Linked DNA regions of Cryptosporangium arvum DSM 44712. The protein of the gene in region 2 interacts with the protein of the main gene of each other region in a pairwise test. Links are inferred from orthologs where the notes say so. Each region holds a gene or a part of one and is shown on either strand. Other genes may lie near its edges. The genes, in order: rlmB and CRYAR_RS36735.

The links.
Region 1: the proteins of CRYAR_RS36735 (region 2) and rlmB interact in binary tests that used the Escherichia coli proteins (3 or more experiments, as listed by UniProt). The link is inferred for Cryptosporangium arvum DSM 44712 from one-to-one orthologs.

Annotation. Positions count from the first base shown.
Region 1 is NZ_KK073874.1:527,113-541,054, forward strand. What follows is about bases 494-3,319. They hold rlmB (23S rRNA (guanosine(2251)-2'-O)-methyltransferase RlmB), read right to left. Parts: upstream 2,478-3,319; coding sequence 1,509-2,477; downstream 494-1,508. Other genes in these bases: CRYAR_RS02425 (ABC transporter ATP-binding protein), read left to right, coding at 494-1,056; CRYAR_RS02430 (VanZ family protein), read left to right, coding at 1,110-1,577; cysS (cysteine--tRNA ligase), read right to left, coding at 2,493-3,319. Also shown: more of CRYAR_RS02425, read left to right, coding at 1-493; more of cysS, read right to left, coding at 3,320-3,878; CRYAR_RS02445 (SigE family RNA polymerase sigma factor), read left to right, coding at 3,971-4,480; CRYAR_RS48425 (hypothetical protein), read left to right, coding at 4,477-5,529; CRYAR_RS02460 (hypothetical protein), read left to right, coding at 7,108-7,326; CRYAR_RS02465 (nuclear transport factor 2 family protein), read left to right, coding at 7,410-7,796; CRYAR_RS02470 (helix-turn-helix domain-containing protein), read left to right, coding at 7,922-8,746; CRYAR_RS02475 (CPBP family glutamic-type intramembrane protease), read left to right, coding at 8,825-9,649; CRYAR_RS02490 (hypothetical protein), read left to right, coding at 10,750-10,956; CRYAR_RS02495 (chitinase), read right to left, coding at 11,201-12,370; CRYAR_RS02500 (GNAT family N-acetyltransferase), read left to right, coding at 12,455-12,955; CRYAR_RS42555 (alpha/beta fold hydrolase), read left to right, coding at 13,027-13,911; CRYAR_RS02510 (hypothetical protein), read left to right, coding at 13,922-13,942. UniProt on the Escherichia coli protein: Specifically methylates the ribose of guanosine 2251 in 23S rRNA.
Region 2 is NZ_KK073874.1:8,048,259-8,062,316, forward strand. Bases 11,117-14,058 are described here. They hold CRYAR_RS36735 (NAD(P)H-hydrate dehydratase), read right to left. Parts: upstream 13,353-14,058; coding sequence 11,880-13,352; downstream 11,117-11,879. Other genes in these bases: alr (alanine racemase), read right to left, coding at 11,117-11,196; CRYAR_RS36730 (hypothetical protein), read right to left, coding at 11,222-11,839; CRYAR_RS36740 (holo-ACP synthase), read right to left, coding at 13,349-13,720; CRYAR_RS36745 (SDR family oxidoreductase), read left to right, coding at 13,769-14,058. Outside these bases: CRYAR_RS36670 (nucleoside hydrolase), read right to left, coding at 1-750; CRYAR_RS36675 (hypothetical protein), read right to left, coding at 723-977; tRNA (adenosine(37)-N6)-threonylcarbamoyltransferase complex transferase subunit TsaD, read right to left, coding at 974-2,047; rimI (ribosomal protein S18-alanine N-acetyltransferase), read right to left, coding at 2,040-2,486; tRNA (adenosine(37)-N6)-threonylcarbamoyltransferase complex dimerization subunit type 1 TsaB, read right to left, coding at 2,516-3,193; CRYAR_RS36695 (hypothetical protein), read left to right, coding at 3,341-3,991; CRYAR_RS44125 (hypothetical protein), read left to right, coding at 4,276-5,313; CRYAR_RS36705 (long-chain-fatty-acid--CoA ligase), read right to left, coding at 5,518-7,044; CRYAR_RS36710 (MFS transporter), read left to right, coding at 7,284-8,447; tRNA (adenosine(37)-N6)-threonylcarbamoyltransferase complex ATPase subunit type 1 TsaE, read right to left, coding at 8,427-8,876; CRYAR_RS36720 (alpha/beta fold hydrolase), read right to left, coding at 8,876-10,075; more of alr, read right to left, coding at 10,078-11,116. UniProt on the Escherichia coli protein: Bifunctional enzyme that catalyzes the epimerization of the S- and R-forms of NAD(P)HX and the dehydration of the S-form of NAD(P)HX at the expense of ADP, which is converted to AMP.

The DNA.
Region 1 (13,942 bases), 7.5 Mb from region 2 along the record:
ATCTACCCCGGTTCCACGAAGCCCGCCGTCGACAAGCTGAACCTCGAGATCCAGGACGGCGAATTCCTGGTCCTGGTCGGCCCCTCCGGTTGCGGGAAGTCGACTTCTCTCCGGATGCTCGCCGGTCTCGAAGACGTCAATGAGGGCGCGATCCTCATCAACGACAAGGACGTCTCGCACCTCCCGCCGAAGGCCCGCGACATCGCGATGGTCTTCCAGAACTACGCGCTCTACCCGCACATGACCGTCGCGGAGAACATGGGCTTCGCGCTGAAGCTCAAGAAGACGCCGAAGGCCGAGATCGCCGAGAAGGTGCGCGACGCCGCGAAGCTGCTCGACCTCGAGGAGTACCTCGACCGGAAGCCGAAGGCGCTCTCCGGTGGTCAGCGCCAGCGTGTCGCGATGGGCCGGGCGATCGTCCGCCAGCCCCAGGTCTTCCTCATGGACGAGCCGCTGTCGAACCTCGACGCCAAGCTCCGTGTGCAGACCCGTTCGCAGATCGCCGCGCTGCAGAAGCGCCTCGAGATCACCACGGTCTACGTCACCCACGACCAGGTCGAGGCCATGACCATGGGCCACCGCGTCGCGGTGCTCAAGGACGGCCTGCTCCAGCAGTGCGACACCCCCCGCGCGCTCTACGACCGCCCGGGCAACGCGTTCGTCGCGGGCTTCATCGGCTCCCCGGCCATGAACCTCAAGACGGTCCCGCTGACCGACGGTGGCGCGCAGCTCGGCCCGATCGTCGTCCCGCTCACCCGTGAGCAGGTCGCGGCGGCCGGCGAGGGTGGCAGCAAGAACGTCACGATCGGCTTCCGGCCCGAGGCGATCGAGGTCGTCTCCGACGGCACCGGCCTCCCGCTGGTCGTGGACCTGGTCGAGGAGCTCGGCTCCGACGCCTACGTCTACGGCCACTCCGAGATCGGTGGCGACGACACGCGGATCGTCACGCGTACCGACGGTCGCAAGGTTCCGACCCTGGCCGACACCGTGCACCTGCAGATCAACAAGGACGACGTGCACGTCTTCCACGCCGGGACCGGCGCGCGCATCGACTGACGTCGATAAAAGCTGAGAAAGCCTGCACCGACGTGGTCGGTGCAGGCTTTTTCGTGGACGACGTGCTGCGCATCGCGCCGCTCGTGGTGATCGCGCTCGGCGCCGTGACCGTCAGCATCGTGACGAAGCGCGGACTCGCCGAGGTCGGCCTGGTGGCCACGCTGGCGACGATCCTGGTCATCACGCTCGCCCCGGCCCCCGCGGTCTTCGCGAACGACACGAACCACTGCATCAACGGGGGTTGGCAGCCGACCTGGATCCCGTGGCCGATCAACGGGCGCAGCCTCAACGTCTGGATGTTCGTGCCGCTCGGGGCGTTCGCCGCGCTCACCAGGCACCGCTGGCTGGTGCTGCTCCCGGTCGCGATCGAAGCGGCTCAGCGATTGTTACCGCTGAGCCGCTTCTGCGACTCCCGTGACGTCGCGGACAACGTCTACGGCTTCCTGCTCGGCCTAGCCCTGGCGACGCTGGCGCGCTACCTCGGCGAGCAGCACGGCCGCCGCCACCGACGCGTTGAGTGACTCGGTGTCGTTCGTCATCGGGATGGAGACGAGCTGGTCACAGGCCTCACCGACGAGACGGGAGAGGCCGCGCCCCTCGGAACCGACAACGATGACCACCGGATCGGCGCCCACTTCGAGCGAGTCGGTGGAGACGTCGCCGTCGGCGTCCAGACCCAGCACGCTGAAGCCCTGATCCTGCAGCGACCGCAGCGTCCGGGTGAGGTTGGTGACGCGAGCGACCGGCAGACGAGCCGCCGCGCCGGCGGACGTACGCCAGGCCGTTGCGGTCATCCCGGCCGCGCGCCGCTCCGGAAGAACAACGGCGTGGGCGCCGAACGCAGCCGCCGAGCGCACGACCGCACCCAGGTTGCGCGGGTCGGTGACGCCGTCCAGAGCGACGACGAGCGGCGCGCCCTCCACGGCGGCCAGCACGTCGGGCAGGTCCGCGTACGCGTACGGCGGCACCTTCAGCCCGATGCCCTGGTGCAGCACCCCACCGGTCATCCGGTCGAGCTCGGCCCGGCTGACCTCGAGGATCGACAACCCACGGTCACCCGCGGTCTGCACCGCCTCGTTGATGCGCTCGTCGATGTCGACGCCGAGCGCCAGGAACAGCGCGCTCGCCGGGATCTCCGCGCGCAGCGCCTCGACCACCGGGTTGCGGCCGACCAGCAGCTCAGCGCCCTCCCGGGTGCCCTGGCCGCGCCGCCCGGGGGTGGCCCTGGGCTTGTCGGGGCCGGAGGTGCGCCGGGCCGCCGCGGCGGCCGACCGGTTCGCTTTGTGTTTGTACCGGTCGGCGGCTTTCGGCGTCGGACCCTTGCCTTCGAGTGCTTTGCGCCGCTGGCCACCCGAGCCGACGACCGCGCCTTTCTTGGTTCCCGTCTTACGACGGTTCGGGCGCTGGCTGTTGCCGGGCATGCGGGGCTCTTTCGATCAAAGGGTCCAGCGTGGACCCGCTGGAGTGTCTTCCACCACGATACCGGCCTCTTTGAGCTGGTCCCGGATGCCGTCGGAGGCCCCGTAGTCCTTCCGGGCCCGAGCCGCCTGCCGCTGCTCCAACGCGACCTTCACCAGCGAATCCACGACGTTGCGCAGATCGTCGGCCGAGCCCGCCTCGGAGGCCGCCCACTCGGTGGACAGCGGATCGAGCCCGAACACCTCGAGGCCACCGCGCACCTCCGCGAGCGCCGAGCGGATGCCCGCCTCGTCGCCGGCGGCCAGAGCCGCGTTCCCCACCCGCACCGCCTCGTGCACGGACGCGATGCCGGCGGGCGTGCCGAGGTCGTCGTCCAGAGCGGCCGTGAAAGCAGCACCGGGAACGCCGTCGACCGGGCCGACCCGCTCGACTGCTCGTTCCACGAAGTTCTCGATCCGCCGGAACCCGACGGCCGCCTCGAGCAGCGCTTCCTCGCTGTAGTCGATCGTCGAACGGTAGTGCGGCGTCGCGATGTAGTAGCGGAACTCGATCGCGCGGACCAGGCCGAGCACCTTCGGCAGGTCGATGACGTTGCCGAGCGACTTGCTCATCTTCTCGGGGCCGAGGTTCAGCAGGGCGTGGTGCACCCAGTAGTTCGCGAACCCGAACCCGGCCGCCTTCGACTGTGCGATCTCGTTCTCGTGGTGCGGGAACACCAGGTCGAGCCCGCCGCCGTGGATGTCGAACGCCCGGCCGAGATACCGGCCGGCCATCGCCGAGCACTCCAGGTGCCAGCCGGGACGACCGGGGCCCCAGGGCGTCGGCCAGGAAGCAGTGGTGGGCTCTTCGGGCTTTCGGCCCTTCCACAGCGCGAAGTCGCGGGGATCGCGCTTGCAGTGGTCGTCGGCGCCGTCGCCCTGCATGTGGTCGAGCCGCTGCCCGGAGAGCGCGCCGTACTCCGCGTACGACTGCACGTCGAAGTAGACGTCGCCCTCGGCGTCGTAGGCGTGGCCGCGCTCGATGAGCCGTTTCATCAGCTCGACCATCTCGGGCACGTGCCCGGTGGCCCGCGGGGCGATCGTCGGCGGGAGGCAGCCCAGCGCGGCGTACGCGTCGGCGAACGCACGTTCGTTCTGGTACGCCAGCGCCCACCACTCGACGTCCTCGGCTTTGGCCAGGATCTTGTCGTCGATGTCGGTGACGTTCTGTACGAACGTCACCTCGTAGCCCGAGCGCGTCAGCCAGCGCCGCAGCACGTCGTAGTTGACGGCAGAGCGCAGGTGCCCGATGTGGGGCGCGGACTGCACCGTCGGCCCGCACAGGTAGATCCCGCAGCGCCCCGGAGTGATCGGAACGAACTCGCGGATCGACCGGCTGGCGGTGTCATGGAGACGGAGAGTCACGCCGCGCGATTCTACGCGGCCCCGGACCGGTACCTGACAACTTATTCACGCATTGCCGCAACGTGAGCATCGTCGGGGTGCCTCATAGGGGTATGGAGGACGAGGAGTACCACGAATACGTGCGGTCCGCGCTGCCGGTGCTGCGCCGACTGGCGTACGTCCTCTGCCAGGACGGGCACCGCGCGGACGACCTCGTGCAGAACGCGTTGGTCAAGCTCTACCTGGCCTGGGACAAGGCACGCCGGGCCGAGAACCGGAACGCTTACGCGCGGACGGTCCTGGTGCGGGTGTTCCTGAGCGAGCGTCGCGCGAACTGGGCCCGCCGGGTGGTGCTCGTCGACCGGTTACCGGAACAGGCCTCGGTTCCCGGCCCCGACCCGGCCGCCACGCTGGCCCTGCGGGCCGCGCTGGCGACCCTGCCCCCGAAACAACGCGCCGCGTTGGTCCTCCGCTACTACGCAGATCTTTCGGTGGACGAGACCGCTGAAGCACTCGGGTGCCCGGCGAACACGGTCAAGAGCCACACCGCACGGGGCATCGCGGCGTTACGTCGCGTCCTGCCAGAAGAGGTCGCTGCGACCCAGGATTGGAGCGGACGATGAACGAGGCGACGCTCCGGGAATTGCTGCACGACGTGGCTACGGAGGTGCCGATGCACACCGCTGCGGATTCCTACGTCGCGGCGTCGATCGCGCAGCGACAGCGTCTGATGCGGCACCGGCTGATCCTGGTCGGCGCGGCGGCGCTGGTCGCCATCGTGACGCTGGGCAGCGTCGCGATGGCGTTCGTGACCGATAGCAGCAGCGTCCCCCCGGCCACTCCGGTACCGGTCTCACCCACCCCCACCGTGGTCGCTCCGAGCGCGTTCGACCCGGCGCAGCTGCAGGTCACGCCGGTCTGGCTCCCGGCCGGGCTGGACCACTGGCGGGTGGAGCAGGAGCCCAAGGGCGCGCGGTACACGGCGACGACGGGCGGAGGTTTCCAGGACAGCGCACAGCGGGTCATCGTCTACGTGGCCCCCCGCAACACCGGCGTGCCCGACCTCGAGCCCGAGAACAAACCGATGCGGCGGACGACGGGCCCCGGCCCGACGATCAACGGCTCCGAGACGACGTGGATCCCGCGCGAGACCAGCAAGGGCGTCCGCACCTGGGCCGGCGAACTGCGGTTCCGCTGGGCGTCCGGGGCACAGGCGTCGGTCGACGTCCGGGACATGGCGAACGCGAAGGAACTGGCCGTCCGGATCGCCGAGTCGTTGCGGGTGACGGTCGACCGACCCACGCCGCTCCCGTTCACGTCGATCAAGCCCAAAGTGCCGCTGACCAGGCTGGACATCAGGTCCGGCGGGGGTACCTCATCGATCCGGGCGATGTATCTGGCCCGGGCCGGCGTGGGGCCGGGAGTGGAGTTCCAGTTGAACATGGGTGGCTCGGCCCAGCCGACGACGCAGATCGGGCCGTACGCGGTCTCAAAAACCGCAGTTTCCAGCGGCGAGTACCACTATTACTTCACGGCGGACACGAACACGAAGGTCATGGCGGTGAGCCGGCCGGAGCCGGGGCGTACTCAGGCGGGCCTGGAGTTCGCCGAGCGGGCGATCGCGAGCTTCGAGATGACCGGGGACATCCGGGAGCCCTCGAGTTGGAAGTAGCGGTGCGACGAGCCTGGACGACGTCGCCCGGCCACCAGCGCCGGGCCGACGTCGTCCGGTGGGGCCACGACCTCAGCCGTCGCGGCGCTGCGGATGGGCCGGCCCCGCGTGGGTAGCGCCAGCCAACGGTCAGATCGTGGTTGAAGCGGCAGGGCCACGCGCCTCCTGCTTGCGCCGAGGCCTGTTGCGATGCGACCGGACAGCAAAAGCCACGCCATCAGGTCCGACGCCCACCGCCTCCGGCTGCCGCTTCGTGATGCCGTTCATCTCGACGATCCTCGGCTACGACGTGTTCGACCCGCTCGAAGTGGTACCCGAGTTCACGGCCGACGTCGGCACGAAGCGCGGCGAGAAGGTCGACTACGCGATCATGCGTGACGGTGAGGTGCAGATTCTCGTCGAGTGCAAGAAGTCGACCGGTCCGCTGCGCGTCGAGAACGTCTCTCAGTTGTTCCGGTACTTCTCGGTTACGAACGCGCGCATCGCCGTACTGACCAACGGACAGGTGAACGACCGGCTGAAGACGGCACTCAGCGCGTCCTACGCGGCTCCGGCCGGGACGGCAGCGCCGGCCGACGCCATCACGAGCCAGCCGGTGGCTGAGCGTGACATCGATCGGGACACCGAGATCACGACCACGCTCGAAGAACTCGAGGGCTACCAGATCGTCAAGGCGATCGCGTGCAGCGAAGTCAAGCCCGACCGGGCAGTTATCTGGGATAGCCGCGGCTGCTGAAGAACGGACTGCAACGACCTGTGCCGGACGACGAAAGGATGCGTCGCACCGCACGTGTAGTCGGATGGTTAGGGATTCGATTCCCCTCACCAGCCCTTGTCTGACTAGGCAGTTCGTGTTGCCGGGAGCTGGCCGGTTGGCGGAGTGGCCGACGTGCAGTCAGAGCCGCCCGAGGTCGAGGTCGATCGTGAGAGGCGCGGTCGTCTTGATGACCCCGGTGTGGAGGTCGCTCTCGCGGTATCGGTTGCTGGCCGGGTCTTGGACGCGCCGGGACTCACAACAACCATCCCGTCGAGTATCTCGATGCCCGCACACTGCTCCTCGGTCCAGGTCGCGTACTGCTCAGCGGTGACCTGGTCGTGCATCCAGGCCGGCGCCACCATCCCAGTCATGCGGCACCTCCTATCGGCATGGATCGGCGGAGCTGTCGCCAGTCAGCGTAACGTCCGCGGTGGCCGTGGTGCGGTCACGAACCATGTCACCCGGATGTCACGACGACCGCACGATCGGCGCGGACGCTTACGGACGTCAAACTGCCGCTGACCGGCGCCGGAGCAGATGATGGCGGGCAACCCGGACGGCGGAAGGCGCGTCGCACCGCACCTGTACTCGGCGGTCAGGGGTTCAAGCCCTCTCACCAGCACTCATCTGACCGGGTAGCTCGTTTACCCGCGAGCGCACATCACGCCGTCGATCTGTCTGGCTGGCATCGCCCACCGTCTCGGACGGGGTGCTCGGGCGTTCCTGACTTCGGCCGGGCGCAGTCGGTACGGTCTGCTCATGAGTGCTCCGACCGTCCGGATTCGGGCGACGGGTCATGTGAGCTGCTCACGACGGACCCGTTGACTCTCGACGACGTCAGCGTGCGGTGGGGGAGCGGCGCCGATCTGGCCGGCGCCTCGGAGGATGCCCGGCTGCGGGACGCGATCGAGCGGGCGGCTCGCCAGGAACCCGCCGTCCGGGCTGCGATGCGCATGGTCCGGATGGGATCCGGAGTTGCCTCGAACGTGAAGCAGCGTTTCGCGAAATACGGAGCGCGGGATCAGTCCGGCAACTCGTAGTGCGCTGCTCCGTTCCTGCTCGCTCTGAAGGTGGTACATCTTGGCCCTCATGGATCAGGCCGACCGCGTCTAGCGTCGACTGTATGAGTAACGCCGTAGTGGAGCGCCTGATCGGCGCCCTGAACAGCCAGGATCTCGACGCCATCGCGTCCTGTTTCGGGCCGGATTTCCGTGGGGAGTGGCCGGCTCATCCGGGGCGGGACGTGCACGGGCCGGAGCAGGTGCGCCGGAACTGGGAGATGATTTTCACGACCTCGCCGGACATCACGATCGCGATGACCAACGCGGTCGAGGTCGGCGACGAGGTGTGGGGCGAGTGGCACTACACGCGGGCGGCGGGACAGGATCTGCGCGGCGTCATCATCATCACGGTGGGTGACGATCTGGTTCAGCGGTCGCGGTTCTACATGGAGCCCGTCGACGCCCCGAGCGCGTCCACCCCGGGCGGGCCGCGTCTCGCCCGCGACTGAGGCCGCGTCTAGCCCGCGACCGACGTCGCGTCTAGCCCGCGACTGACGTCGCGACTTGCCCGCGACTGACGTCGCGTCTCGCCCGCACCTGAGGAGCGGCTGACAACCGCTGACAGAATGGACCCGTGCGGCGGGACGACGATTTCGGGACCGCGCTGCGGACCCTGCGGCAGCGGATCACACCAGCGGAAGCCGGGGTGCCGGCGTCGTTACCCGCCGTCCGGCGCGTGCCCGGTCTGCGCCGGGACGAACTCGCCGGCATCGCGGGCGTCTCCGAGGAGCACGTGAAGCGCCTCGAGCAGGGGCGCCGCAAGCCGTCACCGGGCGTGATCGACGCGCTCGCCCGGGCGCTCCGGCTCAGCTCGGGTGAGCACGCCCGGCTGCGTGCGCTGGCCGGGTTCGCGGCGTCGCCCGAGCCGGACGGGCTGGTTCCGCGTGAGGTGACCGGGACGGCGCGGCGGATGCTGGAGCGGCTGAGCGACGTCGCGGTCTGCGTCTGCGACGCGAGCTGGACGGTGCTGGCCGCGAACGACCTCTGGCACTCGGAGGTCTGCACGATCCCGGAGACGCCCGGGCGCGGTCGCAACGTGGTGTGGCGCGCGTTCACCGAGGTCGGGCCGTCGGTGTTCCGGGTGCCCGATGAACTGGACGGCTTCCGCGCCACGGTCGTGGCCGAGCTGCGCGAGACGGTTCGTCGCTACCCGGCCGACGTCGAACTGGCGTCGATGGTCGCCGATCTGCACGCGCGCAGCCCGGAGTTCGTCCAGCTCTGGAACGCGCCGCCGGTACCGGGCGGCCACGCCGATCAGCTGCGCGTGCCGAGCCCGACGCACGGCCACGTCGACCTCGACCTGGACGTCCTGACCCTCGACCCGGGGGACCTCCGCGTCGTCGTCTACACCCACGCTGTCCCCCGAGAGAGCTACAGCGAGGTGTCCACTCTGCGGTGACGTGCTGAAACTCGCGAATCCATAGCGTTCCTGACAAGCCGCGACACCCCCGGTCGCGGACCCCTTCAAGGAGCGGTCATGCGATTCGTCCTTCAGTTCGTAGTGGTCGTCGCGGTCGCGGCCGTCGGCGGTCAGGTGGCCACCGGAGTGCAGGGAAACCCCTGGGTCAGCCTCGTCGTAGGCCTGATCGCCGCAGCGGTCGCCGCCCTCGCTTACGGCTGGATCGTCCGCCGTACCGAGAAGCGTGAAGTCACCGAACTGGCGCGGAGCAAAGCGGCGGGCGGCCTGGCCCGTGGCACCGCGATCGGCCTCGCGATGTTCGCGGCCGTCATCGTCAACATCTGGTTCCTGGGTGACTTCCACGTCGACGGATACGGCTCGGTCAGTGGTGCGCTCGGCATCCTCGGCTTCATGGCCGCGGCCGCGACCACCGAGGAACTGATCTACCGCGGCCTGCTGTTCCGGTGGGTCGAGAAGGTGACGGGCACCTGGCTCGCGTTGCTGCTCAGCGGTGTGATCTTCGGTGCGTCGCACCTGTTCAACCCGGACGCCACCCTGTGGGGCGCCACCGCGATCGCGCTCGAGGCCGGCTTCATGCTCGGCGCGTGCTACGCCGCCACCCGCAGCCTGTGGGTCACGATCGGCCTGCACTTCGGCTGGAACTTCGGTCTCGGTGGCATCGCCAGCGCGACGGTCTCCGGCAACGGTGACTCGAAGGGGCTCCTCGACACCACCCTGTCCGGCTCGGACCTGGTCACCGGCGGTGCGTTCGGCCCCGAGGGCAGCCTCTACACGCTGACCGCCGGAGTGGTGCTCACGGTCGTCTTCCTGTGGCTCGCCGCCCGCCGCGGCACCATCGTCCCGATGCGCCGCAAGAGCTCACCGCGGGTCGCGGTCCAGTAGGCGGAACACGTCGAACTGGTCGATCAGCGGAGCCAGTTCCCGGCGGACCTCGACGTAGACCCGGTCGGCCAGCTCCGAGCCGGCCGGGGTCATGAAGACGTCCACCACCCGGCCGTCCTCGGGATTCTTCTCCCGGGCCAGCAGCCCTCGCTCGGCCCGGTCGACCAGCCCGGACAGCGTCGACTTGTCGAGCCCCAGGTACGCGGCCAGTTCGGTCATGCGGGCCCGGCGATCACGCAGGATGCCCAGCACCCGCAGCTGGGTGAGCGACCGCAGTCCTCACCGCTCCCGACGCCACGCCGGTCTACGGCGAACACCCCGAGCCGGCTGCCGTCGGTGGCGACGAGCTCGTCGTCGAAGTGCTCGCCGCCGGCCTGCACCACCTGACCCGGTCGCGTGCCACCGGGGCGCACTACAGCAGCAACAGCGCGTTCCCGCTGGTGCCCGGCATGGACGGCGTCGTCAGGGACCACGACCAAAAGCTTCGCTACGCGGTTCTGGACGAGACGAAGCTCGGCATGTTCGCCGACCGCACCGTGATCGACGCCCGCCGGAGCGCGGTGCTTCCGGACGGGGCGGACCCGGCACTGATCGCGTCGGCGATGAACCCGGCGATGTCGTCGTGGGTCGCCTTGCGTCGCCGGATCGATGCTCACCGCCCGAGCCGATCGGAGCGCGCCGCTGACCTGGATCCAGATCGGATCGATAGGCGGTGCGGACGCTCCGATTCCGTCCACGGCCCTACGTGCGGCCCGGCTGCAGATCGTCGGCAGCGGCATCGGGTCGGTGTCCGCCCGTGAGTTTCTCGCCGAGCTGCCGGAACTCGCCGCCGCCGTGGCGGACGGCGCGATCGACGTGCGGTACCGGGTGGAGCCGCTCGCGCGGATCGCCGAGTTCTGGAACGCGCCGGTCGCCGACCGCATCGTCTTTACGCCCTGATCGGTCCGTCATAAGGGGGTGGGATGGGAATTGCTAAATCCCGTCGTCCCACATCGCGTGTGGCGGCGACTGCGATGGGTAGTGGAATCGGAACAGTTCTGTCCGGGCGGAGCGCGTTCCCAGGGAGGGGAAAAACCATGGGCATGGTGTGGCACAGACCGTTGACGCCCGAAGACGTCGCCACCGCCTACCGGCTGCTCGACCAGCACGAGCCGCTCGAGCGTTACCGCGACGACCCGATGTGCGGGAACGCCGGACATTGGCAGGCCGCCCCCAACTGGCCCTGCAGCCGCGTCCGCTGGGCGGCCGAAGTGGTCGCCTCGTCGGAGCGGGGGGAAATACCCGACGACCTCCGAGCCCCGGCGTGAACGATCCGCCACCCGACCGCACACCGCCGGCGACGTGGTGGCGCTCGTCGCTCGGCAAATCGTCGCGCTGACCGTGGGGCGTCCGGGGTCGTCGACGAACTAGCGTCCCGGTGCGCGGACGTCAACGCTGACGTCGTCCGCAGCGGGCTGGAGCGGTTGCGGCGCGAGGGCACCGGGGCCGCGATGCTGCGCGAACTCGCGCTCTCCCGGTGACCGATCCCGCAGCCGACCACCCGGCCGCTCGTCAGTCGCCGGGTGCGGCCAGGAACGCCTTCGTGAACGCGAACGGGTCCGGGGCGTTGCCCGCGCACGCGTCGGACTCCGCGTCGGCCTCGACGCCGGTCGGACAGGGCCGGTCGCGGGTGATCGCCCACATCGAGAAGAACGCCGCGCCCTTCTCACGCGCGAACGCACCGACCTTGGCCGCGTCCTCGAGCGAGAACACCTCGGTGGCCGGTGAGTTCACCCCGATCAGGGGAGTCACCGCGATGCGCTTCCAGGCCTCGGCCTCGCTGAGCCCGAACACCTCCTGGAGCGTTCCGACGGCGTTCGTCATCGCCTGGGTGGCGTAGGTGCCCATCATGCCCTCGGGCTCCGGGGCCGCCCAGCGCCCGTAGTCCATCGCCATCACGTTCACCGCGTCGATCCGGGCGTTCGCCTTCGCGGCCGCGGTCAGGATGCGGATCGGGCTGGCGGTGAAGCCGCTCGGGTTGACCGGCAGCGTCAGCGAGACGTCGAGATTCTTGCCCGCGGCCGCGGCGTTCTTCTGCAGCACGGCGATCGCCTGCCCGCGCCGATCGTGCCCCGGGGTGTCCCCGAGTTCGTTCCCCTCGACGTCGAAATCGACCGCCGTGGCCGAGTACAGGTCGATGACGCGCTGGTACGCGTCGGCCAGAGCCGGAACGGAAGCGCAGACGGCGGCGAGCTCGTCCCCGGCCGCGCCACCGAACGAGATCCGGATGTCGCCGCCGGCGGCCCGGAAGTCCTCGACCCGCTGGATCATCTCCGCGTCGTCGATCGCGACGTCACCGTCCCAGCTGGGCGTGCAGCCGTCCTTGGCGACGACGAACCCGAGGATGTACCGGGAGATCCCGGCCTTCTCCACCGATCCGGCCAGGTCGTAGGGCGGGTAGTAACCCATGTCGACGTACGGCTCGAACGGTGTCTCCGGCACCGGCAGCGGTGCGCGGGGCTCGCTCGTTGCGGCCAGCGGCCTCGACGCGGTCACCGTGGTGTCGGCGGGGCGATGGGTCGCTCCGTACGCGGTGATCCCGCCGGCGGCCAGAACCAGTGCCGCTCCGAGCGCGGCGGTGATGCGGTACGGCAGGTCGCTCACCCGGCGGTGACGCCCGCCCCGGCCCGGCGGTAAATCGGCGTCGGAGCCCGGTGACCAGCCGAGATCCGATGGGTGCATGAGACAACATGTTACGCCGTGTAGCACAGCTGATTCCCATACGTTCAGGAACCTCTAATGTTTCGGCGCTGCAACGATGGGGCCGTGAACCATCGCGTGCGCCGGCTTCGTCCCGACGATTGGCGGGAATTCCGCCGACTCCGATTAGAGGCGCTGAAAGACTCGCCGCTGGCCTTCGTCGAGCAGTACGACGACGCGCTCGCGCTCCCGGACGACGCCTGGCAGGAGCGGGCCGCCGCCACCGACCGCGCGACGTTCGTCGCCGTCGACGCGGACGACCGGCTGGTCGGAATGGCCGGGATCTTCGGCGAGGAAGCGGCCTCGGCGATGCTCGTCGGCGTGTACGTCACCCCGGCGCAGCGGGGAGGGGGCGCCGCCGCGGCGGTGATCGGCGCCGCGGTCGAGTGGGCTCGCGCCGAACTGGCCGTCGACCAGGTACGACTCTTCGTGCTCGACGTCAACGAGCGGGCCAAGTCGTTCTACCGCCGCCTCGGTTTCGCGGAGACCGGCGGCACCATGCGGTACCCGCCCGACCCGAGTTATCTGGAGCTGGAGATGGCTGTCAGCGCTCTATCAGCGTCCTAACAGGTCGCATCCGCACACTGATCCTCGAGCCTCGGTACTCGCGGCCGGTCGGGCGAAGGGGAGCGCCAGTGATGAGCAGGGAATCCAGTAGCACCGTCCGGTCGGCCGACGGCACGGCGATCGGGGTGCTCAGCACCGGAGAGGGGCCCGGGCTCGTCGTCGTTCCGGGCAACAACCGTCGCGCCACCCACTACCGGGCGCTCGCCGACGAGCTCGCCGAGGACTACCGGGTGCACGTGATCGATCGGCGCGGGCGGGGTGACAGCGGTCCGCAGGGGCCGTTCTACAGCATCGAAGCCGAGGCGGCCGACGTCCACGCGGTGTTACGCGCGACCGGATCGGACCTGCTGTTCGGGCACGGCCACGGCGGCTTGGTGGCCCTGCACCTCGCGCTCTGGCGTCCGGTCGACGCGCTGATCGTGTACGAGCCGACGGTGAGCATCTCCGGTTCGTTCGACGCCGGCTGGGTGCCGGAGTTCCGTCGCCAGCTCGCCACCGGGCGGCACGGAGCGGCGATGGCGACGTTCCTCAAGGGCACGCGGATGGTGCCGCTGGGCAACGCACCGATGATCGTGTACCGGGCGCTGGCCGAACTGCTGCTCCACGGTGACGAGGGGGTCGAGACCAGGGCGATCATGGCGACGACACCGGCCGAGGTCGACGAGATCGCCCGGCTGGACTCCGACGGGCGGCGGTACGCGGCGATCCACTCGCCGACCCTGCTGCTCGGCGGCGGGCGTTCGGCCGACTATCTGACCACCGCACTCCACCGGCTGCACGAGCTGATGGCCGACTCGGAGTGCCGCGTCCGCCCGGAACTCGACCACTACGCCCCCGACTACTTCGCCCCGCGTGTCGTCGCCCAGGAGATCGCCGCGTTCATCACCAACCGCAACGCGGCCCGCGTCCAGCTGGGCATCAAAGGCGCGCTCGGGTCGCTGGTGGGCGAACACTAAGCTGCCGGGTATGCGGCAGCTCACGGTGGTG
Region 2 (14,058 bases):
ACCGGCGTCGCCGATCTCGGCCGAGTCCAGTTCGCCGTTCATCCGGAACAGCAGGAGCTGACCGGCCAGCCGGGCGGACGGCACGTCGGACGCGGCCAGCGCGGTGGCGTCGGCCCGGGACACCCGGACCGAGTAGAAGACGTCGAGCCCGTACATCGTGACCGGAACGCCGGCGCCGAACACGATCGCGGCCGCCTCCGGGTCGGCGAAGACGTTGAACTCGGCCGCGGCGGTGACGTTGCCGCCGTTCACCGCGCCGCCCATCAGCACGATCCGCTCGATCTTCGGCCGCACCTCCGGGTAGGTGCGCAGCAGCAGCGCGATGTTCGTCATCGGGGCCAGCGGCACCAGCGTGATCGGGGTCTCGGCACCGAGCAGCAGGTCACGGAGCAGCTCGACGGCCGGCCGCCGGTCGAGCGGGCGCGTGGATTCGGGCAGGTCGACCTCGGCCAGCCCGTCGGCGCCGTGGACGTGTTCGGCCGTCTGGGTGGCGTCGGGTTCGGCCAGGTGCGGAGGATCCAGCAGCGGACGCCGGGCCCCGGCCGCGACCGGCAGGTCGAGCGGCGCCCCGGCGGCGTCGAGCACGCGCAGGGTGTTGCGCACGACCGGTTCCAGACCGGTGTTGCCGGCCACGCACGTGACCCCGCGCAGGTCGAGCGCCGGCGACTTCACCGCGAGCAGGAGCGCGAGCGCGTCGTCGACGCCGGTGTCGACGTCGAGGATCACCGGTCGACCGGAGAGAAGTCCCATGAGTGCGCCTCCCGTCGGAGCCAGTGTTTCGGGGGGTCGGCGAGCGCGACCGGCTCCGCGCGCCAGCGCGAGATCACCACGAGCCGGTTGTCGGCGGACGTGAAGACCTCGGAGCTGACGTGGCCCATCTTCCGCTCGAGCTCGGGCACGGCCACCGCACACGCCCAGTCGACGAGATCCTGGTGGGCCTCGGGGTGGGCCGCCATCTCGACCATCCGCACGATCATCGCGGCGCACCCACCTCGTGTGCGGCCATGACCACCTCGGTGACCGGCAACGACGAGTCGGCCGGCAGGTCGAGCGGCGACGGCGCGACCCCGGCGGCGACCAGCCGCGAGCCGAGCGCGGCGACCATCGCCCCGTTGTCGGTGCACAGCTTCGGGCGCGGCACGCGGAGCTGGACGCCGGCCGCGGCGCACCGGTCGGCCGCCAGCGACCGCAGCCGCGAGTTCGCCGCCACTCCCCCGCCGATCAGCAGCGTCTCGACCCCGTGCCGTTTGCACGCGTCGATCGCCTTCGCGGTGAGCACGTCGGCCACCGCCTCCTGGAACGACGCCGCGACGTCGGCCACCGGAACCGGCTCGCCGTTGCGCTGCCGGGTCTCCACCCAGCGCGCGACCGCGGTCTTCAGGCCGGAGAACGAGAAGTCGAACCGGTGCTCGGCGTGGTCGCGCGGGCCGGTCAGCCCCCGCGGGAACGCGATCGCGGCCGCGTCGCCGTCGCGGGCGGCCCTGTCGATCGGCGGGCCGCCGGGGAACGGCAGGCCGAGTACCCGGGCGACCTTGTCGAACGCCTCGCCGGCCGCGTCGTCGATCGTGGCGCCGAGCGCTTCGACGTCACCGGTCAGGTCGTCGACGAGCAGGAGCGAGGAGTGGCCGCCGGAGACGAGCATCGCGATCGCGGGCTCGGGCAGCGGGCCGTGCTCCAGCGTGTCGACCGCGACGTGGGCGGCGAGGTGGTTGACGCCGTACAGCGGCTTGTCCAGGGCCACCGCGTAGGCTTTCGCCGCCGCGACGCCGACCAGCAGTGCCCCGGCGAGCCCGGGACCGGCGGTCACCGCGATCGCGTCGACGTCGGCGAGCGTCACGTTCGCGTCGGCGAGGGCGCGGTGCACGGTGGGCACCATCGCCTCCAGGTGCGCGCGGCTGGCCACCTCGGGCACCACCCCGCCGAACCGCGCGTGCTGATCGACGCTCGACGCGACGGCGTCGGCCAGCAGCTCGTAGCCGCGGACGATGCCGACGCCGGTCTCGTCGCAGGACGTCTCGATGCCGAGCACCAATGGCTCGTCAGTCATTCGCTCTCCCTGGTGCTTCCAAGCGCATCACGATCGCGTCGGCGCCGCTCGGCTGGTAGTAGCCGCGGCGCAGGCCGATGGCCTCGAACCCGCGGCGGGTGTAGAGCCGCTGGGCCGGTGCGTTGTCCGCGCGGACCTCGAGCAGCACCTGCCGGGCGTCGCGCCGGGTGGCCTCGGTGAGCAGTTCGTCGAGCAGCCGCGCGCCCAGGCCGTGCCCCTGCCGGTCGCGCCGCACCGCGATGTTCTGCACCCAGGCGTCGTCGGGGCCGTAGACGCACAGCCCGGCGTACCCGACCACGTCGTCGCCCTCGAGCGCGACGCGGTACCAGCGGGTGTCGGCCTGGGCCAGTTCGGACCAGAACATGCCCGGCGACCATTCCTCGTCGCCGAACAGGTCACGTTCGATCGGGCCGACGGCCTCGATGTGCCACCAGCGCATCGGCGCGGTGACCGACTGCACCACTCCGGTCACGTCAGCACCGATTTGGCGGCGCCGGGCTCGACGGCGTCGGGCCGGCGCAGGTAGAGCGGGGTGAGCGGCTCCGCTGGCGCTTTCGCGAGCACCCGGGACGCGGCGCGGGCGGCGAGGTACTCCACCGCCGGGTACTGCGGCTCGCCGACCGGCCGGCCGAGCTGCTCGGCGTAGAGCGCGGCACCGCTACCGACGGCCAGCAGGTCGTCCCCGAGCTCGCCCGAATCCAGACGGGCGCGGAGGTCGGCGGGCTTGGCGACGTCGGGACCGTGGACGCGGGCGCCGGTGGCGTCGTAGGTGGCCCAGTACACCTCGCGGCGCCGGGCGTCGGTGGCCACCAGCACCGCCCGGCCCGGTACGGCCAGACCGTCGAGCGAACAGACCGGGTACGCCGGCACGCCCAGGGCGTCGGACAGGGAAGCCGCGGTCACCAGGCCGACACGCAGACCGGTGAACGGGCCGGGACCGACACCGGCGACGATCGCCGACAGGTCGCCGGCGGACACGCCCGCGTCGGACAGCGCCGCGGTGATGCTCGGGGCCAGCGTCTCGCCGTGCCGGCGGGCGTCCACGACGACCCGCCGCGCGCGGACCGTGACCGCTGAGGGGGCGGAGATCTCGGCGACACCGACGGTGACGGCGGCGGTGGCCGTATCGACTAGCAGAACCAGCACCCCGCAAGCCTACTGATCTCCGGCGGCGACAGCGGACGGCGCGGTGCGTAGCGGAGCCGACACAGCCTGCGTCAGCGCCCCCACGGTCGAGCCGGTCCGGAGCCCCCACGCTGTGGGACGGGCCGCTTCCAGGACCGGGAGGTCGACGTGAGTTACGAGCTGTACGAGCCGAACCCGCAGTACGCGCCCGCTCCACCGCCTCCCCCACCGCGGCGGGGACACTCGGGGTGGATCGCGCTGGGGATCGTGGCCGCGGTCGTGATCCCGGTGCTGATCGTGCTCGGCTGCGGCTTCGGGGGGATCCTGCTGGCCGCCCGCAGCGGTGCTTCGCCCAGCCCGTCCGCCGAGGCCACGCGGCCGGCCGTCCCGCCCGCCGGTGCGCCCTACCGCGTCCGGCTCCCGAGCGGATTCGTCTCGATCGAAGCACCGGCCGATCTCCGCGGCACCCTGGAGCACCCCGCAGCCGCCGTGCTCGCCGAGGGCGACACCACGAACATCCTGCTGACCGGCTCGGGCACGCTCCCGGTCGACACCGGGTCGCTGGCCGAGAACGCGCTGCGCACCGAGATCGACTCCGGCGTCACCGCGCTGGGGCACGACCCGAAGACCGGGCAGGCCACGTCCGTGCACGGCTACTCCGCGTATCGCTACGACTTCGCCTACGGCGGCGCGCACGCCTACAGCTACTTCGTCTTCAAGGGCACGACGATGGTGCAGGTGCTCTGCCGGTGGGCCGACCGGAAGGACGACGTGCTCCGGGGCTGCGACGACCTGCTCGCGACGCTGACGATCACCTGAACGGGGGTGTGATAGCTGTGTCCGGTACGCGACAGTGATTGCGTCGGCATCAGCACAGCGAAAACGACGTCGGCGCAGCAAGCTGGACAGAAGTCAGGGCTGGTGAGCCCGGCCGACCAAGCCCGGGGCGCCCGAACCAGGAGATACGGAACATCCCGTCGTCACACTGGTCACGCTAGTAGTGCGGTGAAGCCTCCGAGATGGTTGTCTGGCCCTCCCGCTCCACCTAGCGTGCTCTTCATTCACGCCGCGCTGGACCTAGACGGAGAGAACGGAACGAGGCAGTGAGCTACGACCCGAACCAGCCCTATGGCGGGCAGCCGTCTGACCCTTACGGTCAGCCGGCGAACCCGTACGGCCAGCCGCCCTCCTCGGGCTCGCCGTACAACCAGCCATCCTCGGGCTCGCCGTACGACCAGCCCGGTTCCGGTGCCCCCTACGGCCAGCCGGGTTCCGGCGCGCCCTACGGACAGCCGCCGGCGAATCCGACCGCGCCGTTACCCAACGACCCGTACGCCAACCCGAGCGCGGGTGCGTACGGCAACCCCAGCGCCGGCGCCTACGGCGCTGACCCCTACGCCCAGCCCGCCGACCCCTACGCGCAGCCCGCCGGCGCGTACGGCGCTCCCGGTGGCTTCCCGCCGCCGACCCCGCCCAAGAAGAAGAACACCGGCGTGATCGTCGGCGGCATCATCGCCGTGGCCGTCATCATCATCGCGGTCTGCAGCATCGGCGGCTGGCTGGTCGCCAACAGCGACACGAACGAGACGTCCGCGAGCAGCAAGCCGACCGCGCCGTCGGCCACCACGCTGCCCTCGCAGGGTGCCTCGGCCTCGCCGAGCGCCACCGGGCCGTCGATCGACACCAGCCGTCCCGAGGTCGCCCCGGCCGGCGCGCCGTTCACCACCCGGGTGCCGAAGGGCTTCCAGGAGGTCGTCACGCCGAGCTCCGACAACACCGGTGGGGCCCCCGACCACACGGCCGCGATGGCGAAGAGCGCCGGTGAGGCCGACGACCTGCTGGTCGTGGACTCGTACACGCTGAAGATCGACTCGACGTCGGTGAGCGACGCGGCGCTGCAGAACGAGTACGACGGCCTCGTGAAGCAGATCGGCCAGGACGCCACGACCCGGCAGAACGTGAACTACAACGGGTACCGGGGCTTCCGGTACGAGTTCAAGTTCGACTTCGCGAACGCGTACAGCTACTTCCTGCTGTACAAGAACCAGCAGATCCAGGTGCGCTGCCAGTGGGCGGACCAGGAGGCCGACATCAAGACCGGCTGCGAGTACCTGCTGAAGAACCTCCAGATCACCGGCTGACCTCCGGGCCCGCCCGATGGAGCTTCGTACCGGCACGACCGGTACGAAGCTCCATTTGTTTCTCGGGCGGTCGGCCGGGTGCGGATCACTCTTCGATCACGGATCGGCAACCATCGACCGCTGCGGCCCCACTCGCATGCACCATCAACGCACACACCGAACGCCGCCGACTAAACCCCTGGTCGGCGGCGTTCGCGGTGTTCGCTAGTTGAACCGGGTCTTCAGCTCGCGCTTGAGGACCTTGCCGGACGGGCCGAGCGGGAACGAGTCGACGAACTCGATGATCCGCGGGTACTTGTGGCCGGCCAGGTTCGTCTTGGCCCAGCCGATGATCTGCTCCTTGTCGGGCGACGCCCCGGGGGTCGGGACGATCACCGCGCAGACCTCTTCGCCGTGCGTGGGGTGCGGCACCGCGATCACCGCGACCTGGGCGACGTCGGGGTGGCGCATGAGCACTTCCTCGACCTCGCGCGGGTACACGTTGAACCCGCCGCGCAGCACCATGTCCTTCTTGCGGTCGACGATCGTGATGTAGCCGTCCTCGTCCTTGGTGCCGAGGTCGCCGGTGCGGAACCAGCGGTCGACGATGGCCTCGGCGGTGGCCTCGGGCCGGTTGAGGTAGCCCTTCATGATGTTGTGGCCGCGGATGACGATCTCGCCCAGCTCACCGGTGGGCAGGAACTCGATCCGCTCCTCGATCTCCGGCCGCGCGATCTCGGCGTCGACACCCCAGATCGGCCGCCCGACCGTGCCCGGCTTCGTCGGCCAGCCCTTCTGGTTGAACGTCGCGACCGGGGAGGTCTCGGTGAGGCCGTAGCCCTCGTAGACCGGGATCTGGAAGACCTGCTCGAACTGTTCGAGGACGGCCAGCGGCAGGGAGGCGCCGCCGGAGATCGCGAGGCGCAGCGGCGGCTTCTCGTCCGAATCGGCGTCGCGCAGGGCGTCGAGCAGCGCGATGTACATCGTCGGCACCGCGATGAAGTTGGTGACCTTCTCCTTGAGCATCAGCGCGAGCGCGCCGGGCCCGTCGAAGCGCGGCATCAGCACGAGCGTGCCGCCGGCCCGGAAGGTCACGTTCAACGAGACGGTCTGGCCGAACGAGTGGAACAGCGGCAGACAGCCGAGGACGACGTCGTCCGGGCTGGTGTCGAACGACGAGATCACGCTCGTGTCGACGTTCATCACGATGTTGAGGTGCGTCAGCATCGCGCCCTTGGGCTTGCCGGTCGTGCCCGACGTGTACAGGATCACCGCGACGTCGTCGGGCTCGGCCTGCTCGTAGGTGGCGATCGGCTCGGCCTGCTGGGCGAGCTCGTCGAGGCGCGGAGCCTCGGCGTCGCCGCTCAGGACCGTGAACAGTGGCACCCCGGCCAGCTCCGCGCCCTTGGCGCCCTCACCCAGCAGCGGGCCTGCGCAGACGAACAGCTTGGAGCCGGAGTCCTTGAGGACGTACTCGATCTCCTCGGCACGCAGCAGCGCGTGCACCGGGACGACGACCGCGCCCAGCGCCGCCGCGCCGTAGTACGCGAAGACGAAGTGCGGCGTGTTCGGGATGAGGATCGAGACCCGGTCGCCCGGGCCGATGCCCTGGGCCCTGAACACCGCGGCGTACCGCTTGGCCTGGTCCCAGACCGCGGCGTAGGGCAGCCGCAGGTCGCCGAGGACCAACGCGGTGTGGTTCGGACGCCGAGCGGCGGTCTCGGCGAGGATCGAGGCGACGGAGAGGGGCAAGGCGGACCTCCGGGCGGCGGCAGCGACGACGTCCTTTCGATCGTGCCACCGCGACCCGCACCCCGCACGGAGTTCCCGCTGCTCGCAGCCCTGTTGCACTCCGATCGCACCGGTGCGGCATACTTCGCCCATGCGTTCGCTCGAGGTTCAGTTGCCGCTCTACGGCGACGACCGCGAGCGTGGTGACTTCCCCGGAGCCGCGGGCCGCTGACCCCGTCCCTGCTCACCGAGGAATACCCGTGTCACCGTTCGCCCTGCTCCGACGACCTTTCGTCGCCCGGCTGCTCGCCTCCAGCCTGCTCGGACGCCTCCCCACCGGTATGGTCCCGGTCGCGCTCGTGCTGTTCAGCCGCGGCTCCGACGTGGGGTACGGCGTCGCCGGCCTGTTCGCCGCGGCGTACACGGCCGGGGGCGCGGTCGGCCAGCCGCTGCTGGCCCGCTGGATGGACCGTACCGGCCAGACCCGGATCATCGTCGGCGGTGGCGTGATCAGCTCGGTCGGGCTGGCCCTGCTGCCGTTCTCCGGCGTCGTCGGTGGCCTGGTGATCGCCGCCGTCGCGGGTGCGGCCACCCCGCCGCTCGAACCCGGGCTGCGCGCGATCTGGCCCGGTCTGCTGTCCGGCCCCGACGTGCCCAAGATCTACGCGCTCGACGCCGCCGCGCAGGAGTTGGTGTTCGTCGCCGGCCCGCTGCTGGTGCTGCTGGCCAACTCGTTCGGCCCCGCCGGTGGGCTCTACGCGGCGGCGGCGATCGGGCTGACCGGCGCGCTCTGGTTCGCGGTGGCGCCGGCGTCGCGCCAGTGGCGTCCGACCGAGGTGGGCGAGCGGCACTGGGCCGGTGCGCTGCGCCCGCCCCGGCTCCGCCGCCTCTACCTCGGCATCTCGCTGATCGGGCTGGCGATCGGGACGTTCCCGGTGGCCGCGTCGGCGTTCAGCGAGGCGTCCGGCGACCGCGGCTGGACCACCTGGCTGGTCGCGGCCAACGCGGGCGGCGCGCTGATCGGCGGCGTCTGGTTCTCCGGCCGCTCGCACCGGTACTCGCCCGGCCGGGTGCTCCCCTGGCTGTTCGTCACGCTGGGATTCGGCTACCTGCCGCTGGCGTTCCTGCCCACCGACCCCGGAATCTTCCCGCTCGCGCTCGGGCTGACGCTGGTCAGCGGCCTGTCTCTGCCCCCGCTGATGACGCTGACGTTCCTCGTCATCGACCGGCTCGCCCCCGAAGGCACGGTGACCGAGGCGTTCGCGTGGCTGATCACCGCGTTCCTGGTCGGCAGTTCGACCGGCGCCGCGGTGGCCGGTGCCATCGTCGCGCAGACGTCGCCGAGCTGGGTGTTCGTCCTCGCGTGGGCGTCCGGCCTGCTCGGCGCGCTGCCGACGTTCCGGCTACTGGGCCAGCGCGCGTAGCCGGTCGGGCCAGTCGCCGCCGTGCGGCACCAGGGTGGCGACACGCACGTCGGAGTCCTCGTCGCGGTCGAGCCGGATCTCCAGGTAGGCATCGGTGAGCTGCTCGACGAGCCCGGCGCCCCACTCCACCACGGTGACCGCCGCGTCGACGTCCGCGTCCAGGTCGAGATCGTCGACCTCGGCGACGTCGCCCAGCCGGTAGGCGTCGGCGTGGACCAGGGGAAGCCGGCCGCCGGGGTGGATGCGTGAGATCACGAAGGTCGGGCTGGTGACCGCGCCGCGGACCCCGAGACCGGCCCCGATCCCCTGGGTGAGCTGGGTTTTCCCGGCGCCGAGCGGGCCGACGAGCACGATCAGGTCACCGGCCCGGAGCAGCGGGGCCAGCGATCGGCCGAGCGCACGGGTGTCCTCGGGGGTCTTGAGCTCCATCAAGCACCCTTCCGGCGCAGGATCTTCTCCAGCGCTCGTCGTTGTTGTCCGCCCGCGCGCCGTGCCCAGCTGCGACGCTGCTTGGCCGCCGCCACCTCGGTGCGGTGCGGCGCCTCGGTCGGCCGGCGTCCCGCCGCCACCTGCGCGGACCGCCGGAACAGCTCGAGCAGGGCCTCGTTCGTCGCGTCGGCGTGCTCCATCAGCGTGCAGTGGCCGCCGTCGGCGACCTCCAGCAGCGCGGCTCCGGGCAGCAGCTTCGCGATCTCCCGGGTGTGCTCGACCGGCGTGAGCAGGTCGCGGTCGCCGCAGACGACGAGCGTCTCGATGCCCGCGAACGCCTCCAGAGCGGCGTACCGGTCGTGCTTCGACAGCGTGCCCAGGTACCCGGCGATCACCTCGACCCGGGTGCCGTCGTTCATCCGCTCCACGTACTCCACGAGCGCGGGGCTGGGGTTCGCGGTGCCGAACCCGTACCGCTCGGTGAGCAGGTACGCGAGGTCGCTGCCCGAGCGGCGGCCCCGCTCGGCCATGATCGGCTGCCAGCGCAGCACCTTCGCCAGCGTCGGCGTCAGCGCGCCGCGCAGCCAGGCGACGATCGGCGGGAACCCGAGCGCGACGTCGTCGAGATGGCCGGCGGACGTCGAGATCAGCGCGGCGCCGACGACCCGGTCGAGCACCAGATCGGGATGACGCTCGGCCAGCGCCATCAGCGTCATGCCGCCCATCGAGTGCCCGGCCAGCACGAGCGGGCCGTCGGGGGCGACCTTGGTGATCACCTCGGCGAGCGAGTCGGCCAGCTGGTCGATCGTGTAGTCGCCGTCCGGGCGGGGTCCGGAGTGCCCGTGGCCGGGCTGGTCGTAGAAGACCATCCGCAGCTTCGGGTCCTCGTGACCGGTGAACACCCGCCGCTGGAAGTGCCAGGTGCCCATGTCCAGGGCGAACCCGTGCACGAAGACCACGGTCAGGTCCGGCTCGCCGTCGGCCTCGACGACCTCGACGTAGACGTCGACGCCGTCCGCGGTGACGATCTGCGCGCTGTCGTAGGGCAGCGCGCCGAACGGCTCGTCAGCGTAGGGATCACCGATGCGGCGCCGGCGGCGGGTCGCGAACCGCTCGGCCGCTACCCCGGCCGCCGCGCCGGCGGCCATCGAGCCGACCAGCGCCCCGGCCAGGCCGAACGCACCTTTCGCCAGTCCCATGCCTAGGCCCCCGTCCCGACGTAACGGCGCGGGACGCGCGCCCCGATCCGCGTCACGATCTCGTAGTTGATCGTGCCGACCACGTCGGCCCAGTCGTCGGCGCTCGGCCCGCCCGGGCCGAACAGGACGGCCTCGTCGCCGGCGGACACCGGATCGTCCCCCACGTCGAGGACGAACTGGTCCATGCAGACGCGCCCGGCGATCGTCCGCCGTTCCCCGCCGAGCAGAACCGGGCCCCGGCCGCTCGCCTGGCGCGGGATGCCGTCGGCGTACCCGAGCGGGATCAGCGCGAGCGTCGTCTCCGTGGCGGTGTGGTACGTGTGCCCGTAGGACACGCCGTGGCCCGCCGGGACGCGTTTCGCGATGAGCACCTCGCCGCGCAAGGTCATCGCCGGCCGCAGTGGGGCCTCGATCCGCGCGGGGTTCGGCGAGAGCCCGTAGAGCGCGACGCCCGGGCGCACCAGGTCGAAGTACGCCTGCGGCAGGGTGAGCGTTCCGGCCGAGTTGGCCAGGTGGCGCACCTGCGGACGGATGCCCTGCTTCTCGGCGATCTCCAGCGCCTGGGAGAACACGCCGAGCTGCGCCGCGATCGACGGGTGGCCGGGCTCGTCGGCGCAGGCGAAGTGGCTCCAGACGCCGACCGCCTCGATGATGCCGTCGGCCTGGGCCTTGGCCGCGGCGGTGAGCAGGTCGGGCCAGTCGGCCGGGGCGGCGCCGGAGCGCCCGAGTCCGGTGTCGACCTTCAGGTGCACGCGTGCGGTCTTCCCGGTGGTTCTCGCGGCGGCGACGACCTCGTCGAGCACGCGGACGCTCGGGACACCGAGGTCGACGTCCGTGCTCACCGCCGGGGTGAAGTCGGTGCCCGGCCCGTTGAGCCAGCTGAGCATCGGGGAGCCGATGCCCGCGGTGCGCAGTTCGACGGCCTCGGCGACCGTGGCCACCCCGAGCCAGGTGGCGCCGCCGGCCAGCGCGGCCCGGGCGGCCGGCACCGCGCCGTGCCCGTACCCGTCGGCTTTCACGACGGCCATCGTGGCCGCGGAACGCGTGGCCGCGCGCTCTGCCAGGTGTGCGGTGTTCGCCCGGATCGCATCCAGGTCGATCACCACTTCCGCTTGCACCATGGCGTCCATTCTCCCAGGCGTGGGCTCATACACGGACATCCGGTGGAGGACTGGACGTGCTCGGGCTCGGGCTGGGGCTGGGGGCGCGCGGTGACGTCTCGGTCGGCCGGGGCTGCGGCCGGTCGCACAGCGCGTGCAACTCGGTGCGGGCCCGCTCGGCTTCGGCCACCTGGATGAACGGCGCCGGGTCGCTGGTGGCGAACCAGTAGAGGGCCTGCCGGACGGCGCGGTGGACGATCCGGATCGGCTGGCGCATCGAGCGCGGCGCCCACGACACGTCGGCCAGCAGGTCGGCGCTGTTCCGGTTCCAGGCCGCCAGATCAGGGTCGATGGTGGGCAGCGAGCGCAACAGACCGATCGCGGTGTCGACGTGGCGGAGCACCCGGTCGCACGCTCCGGCCACACCGGCCGGCGGCGGCTCCGACGGCACTGATCGCGGCGGCGAAGGCGGCACGACACTCGGCGGGAGCTGCCCGCGGAAGGGCACGTCGACCTCGTCGCTCGGCGTGCGGGTCACGTTCCGGCTGCCGGGTAACGCCAGTGGTTCGTTCTCGTCCAGCCAGACGAACACGAGGACGACGAGCAGCGCGAGGAACACTGCTCCGATGCCCGTCAGCAGGCCGGCGAGGTAGGGGCGCCGCATGGCCTGAGAGTAGGTCTCGGAGCCACTCGTCAATGGTTCGTTATCGAACGGTCCGCTGAACCGCCGCCGGAAGGTGATCGAGGACGCGCGACGCGACGACCGGGCCGGCCTCGGCGGCGAGCCGCCCCGCGGTGCCGTGCACGAACGCACCCGCCGCCGCGGCCTCGGCCGGTGGCACGCCGCCGGCGAGCAGCGAGCCGATCACCCCGGAGAGGACGTCGCCGGTGCCTGCGGTGGCCAACTCCGGCACGCCGGCCTTGACGACGTACACGGGCGCGTCGTCCGGGCTCGCGATCACCGTCCGGTAGCCCTTGAGCAGCACGGTGACGCCCAGTTCGCGGGCCGCGCGGCGGGCGGTGTCGATCCGGTCGGGGCCGACGTCACCGGCCAGGCGCGCGTACTCCCGGTCGTGGGGGGTGAGGAGGGTGGGAGCCTCGCGATCACGCACCAGCGCCGGCTCGCGGGCGACGATCGTCAGGCCGTCGGCGTCCAGCAGCACGGGGAGATCGGTGGCGAGTACCTGCCGGACGGCGTCCACCGCGTCGTCGTCGGTACCGAGACCGGAGCCCACCACCCAGGCCTGCACCCGGCCGGCGTCGGCCACCGACGGCGCGGAGACGACCTCGGGGTGTGCCGTACGGACCGCGTCACGGGCCGCGCCGGCGTACCGGACATAGCCCGACGGGCCGGAGAGTGCCCCACCCGTGCAGAGGATCGCCGCACCCGGGTACTGCTCCGAGCCCGCCGCGACACCGACGACACCACGGGTGTACTTGTCGTCGGACGGGCCGGGGCGGGGCCACCAGCGGGCGACCGCGTCCGCGGTGACCAGGCGGGCGAGCGGCTCGGCCGGGAAACTCAGCCCGATGTCGACGATCTCCACCAGCCCGGCCCGCACGGCACCCTCACCCACCAGCAGACCGGCCTTGAGGCTCCCGAACGCGACCGTGACGTCGGCGGTGACCGCCGCGCCGGCCACTTCGCCGGTGTCGGCGTCGACGCCGCTGGGCAGGTCGACCGCGACGACAACCGACCCGTGCGCACGCCACTGTTCCGCGGCGAGGGCCAGCCGGGCGGCGTCCGGGCGCAGACCACCGCGCCCACCGATGCCGAGCAGCCCGTCGACGACCACGGCCGGCCGTTCCCGGACGTCCTCGAGTTCGACGAGCCGCCCGCCGGCCGCTCGCAACGCGGTCAGACCGGCGCGGTGCACCCGCTCGTCCTGGACGCCCGCGACCGCCCGCACCACCGCACCGCGGCGGGCCAGCGCGGCACCGGCGAACAACGCGTCACCACCGTTGTCGCCCTTGCCCACCAGCAGCACGACCGGCGCGCCGTAGACCCGGTCCAGGACCTCGACGCACCGCCGGGCCAGGCCGGCCGCGGCCCGGCGCATCAGAGCACCCGGGGGGACGTGCGCCATCGCCTCGTGCTCGGCCGCCCTGATCGCCTCCACCGACCACGCGCCGGTGAGGACATCGTCGTCAGGCCGGTTCCGCGGGCCGGAGCTCATGCGCCCTCCGCCACGACCATCGCCGAGGCGATCCCGCCGTCGTGGGAGAGGGAGAGATGCCAGCGGGCGATGCCGGCCTTCGCGGCGGCCTCGGCGACGGTGCCCTTGACGTCCAGCCACGGACGGCCGGCGTCGTCCGGAACGATCTCGCAGTCGTGCCATTTGAGCCCGTGGGGAGCGCCGAGCGCCTTCGCGACGGCTTCCTTGGCCGCGAACCGCGCCGCCAGCGAATCCGCCGGACGCGGGTGGCCTTCCTGATTGACGCGTTCGGCCGCGGTGAACAACCGCTCCGCGAGGTGCGGGGTGCGGGCCACCGCGGCGGCGAACCGTTCGACGAGCACGACGTCGATACCGACACTGACGATCACGCTTCACACCCTGGCATGTCGGGTCGCAACAGTGGCACCGTGTCTCCCGTGCCACCTCTCACTGGTCGAGTTGCCCTGATCACCGGAGCCAGCCGCAAGGCGGGTATCGGCGCCGCGATCGCCGGCCGTCTCGTCGCGGACGGCGCGTCGCTCCTGCTCCACGGCTGGGACGCGCACGACGAGGCCCAGCCGTGGGGTGCCGACGGTCTGCGCTCGGTGGCGATGGACCTGGCCACCGGCGGGGGGCGGGTCGCCACCGCGGCGGCCGACCTGTCCGATCCGGCGGCGCCACGCACGCTCGTGGGGTCCGCGCTCGATCAGTTCGGGCGGCTGGACAT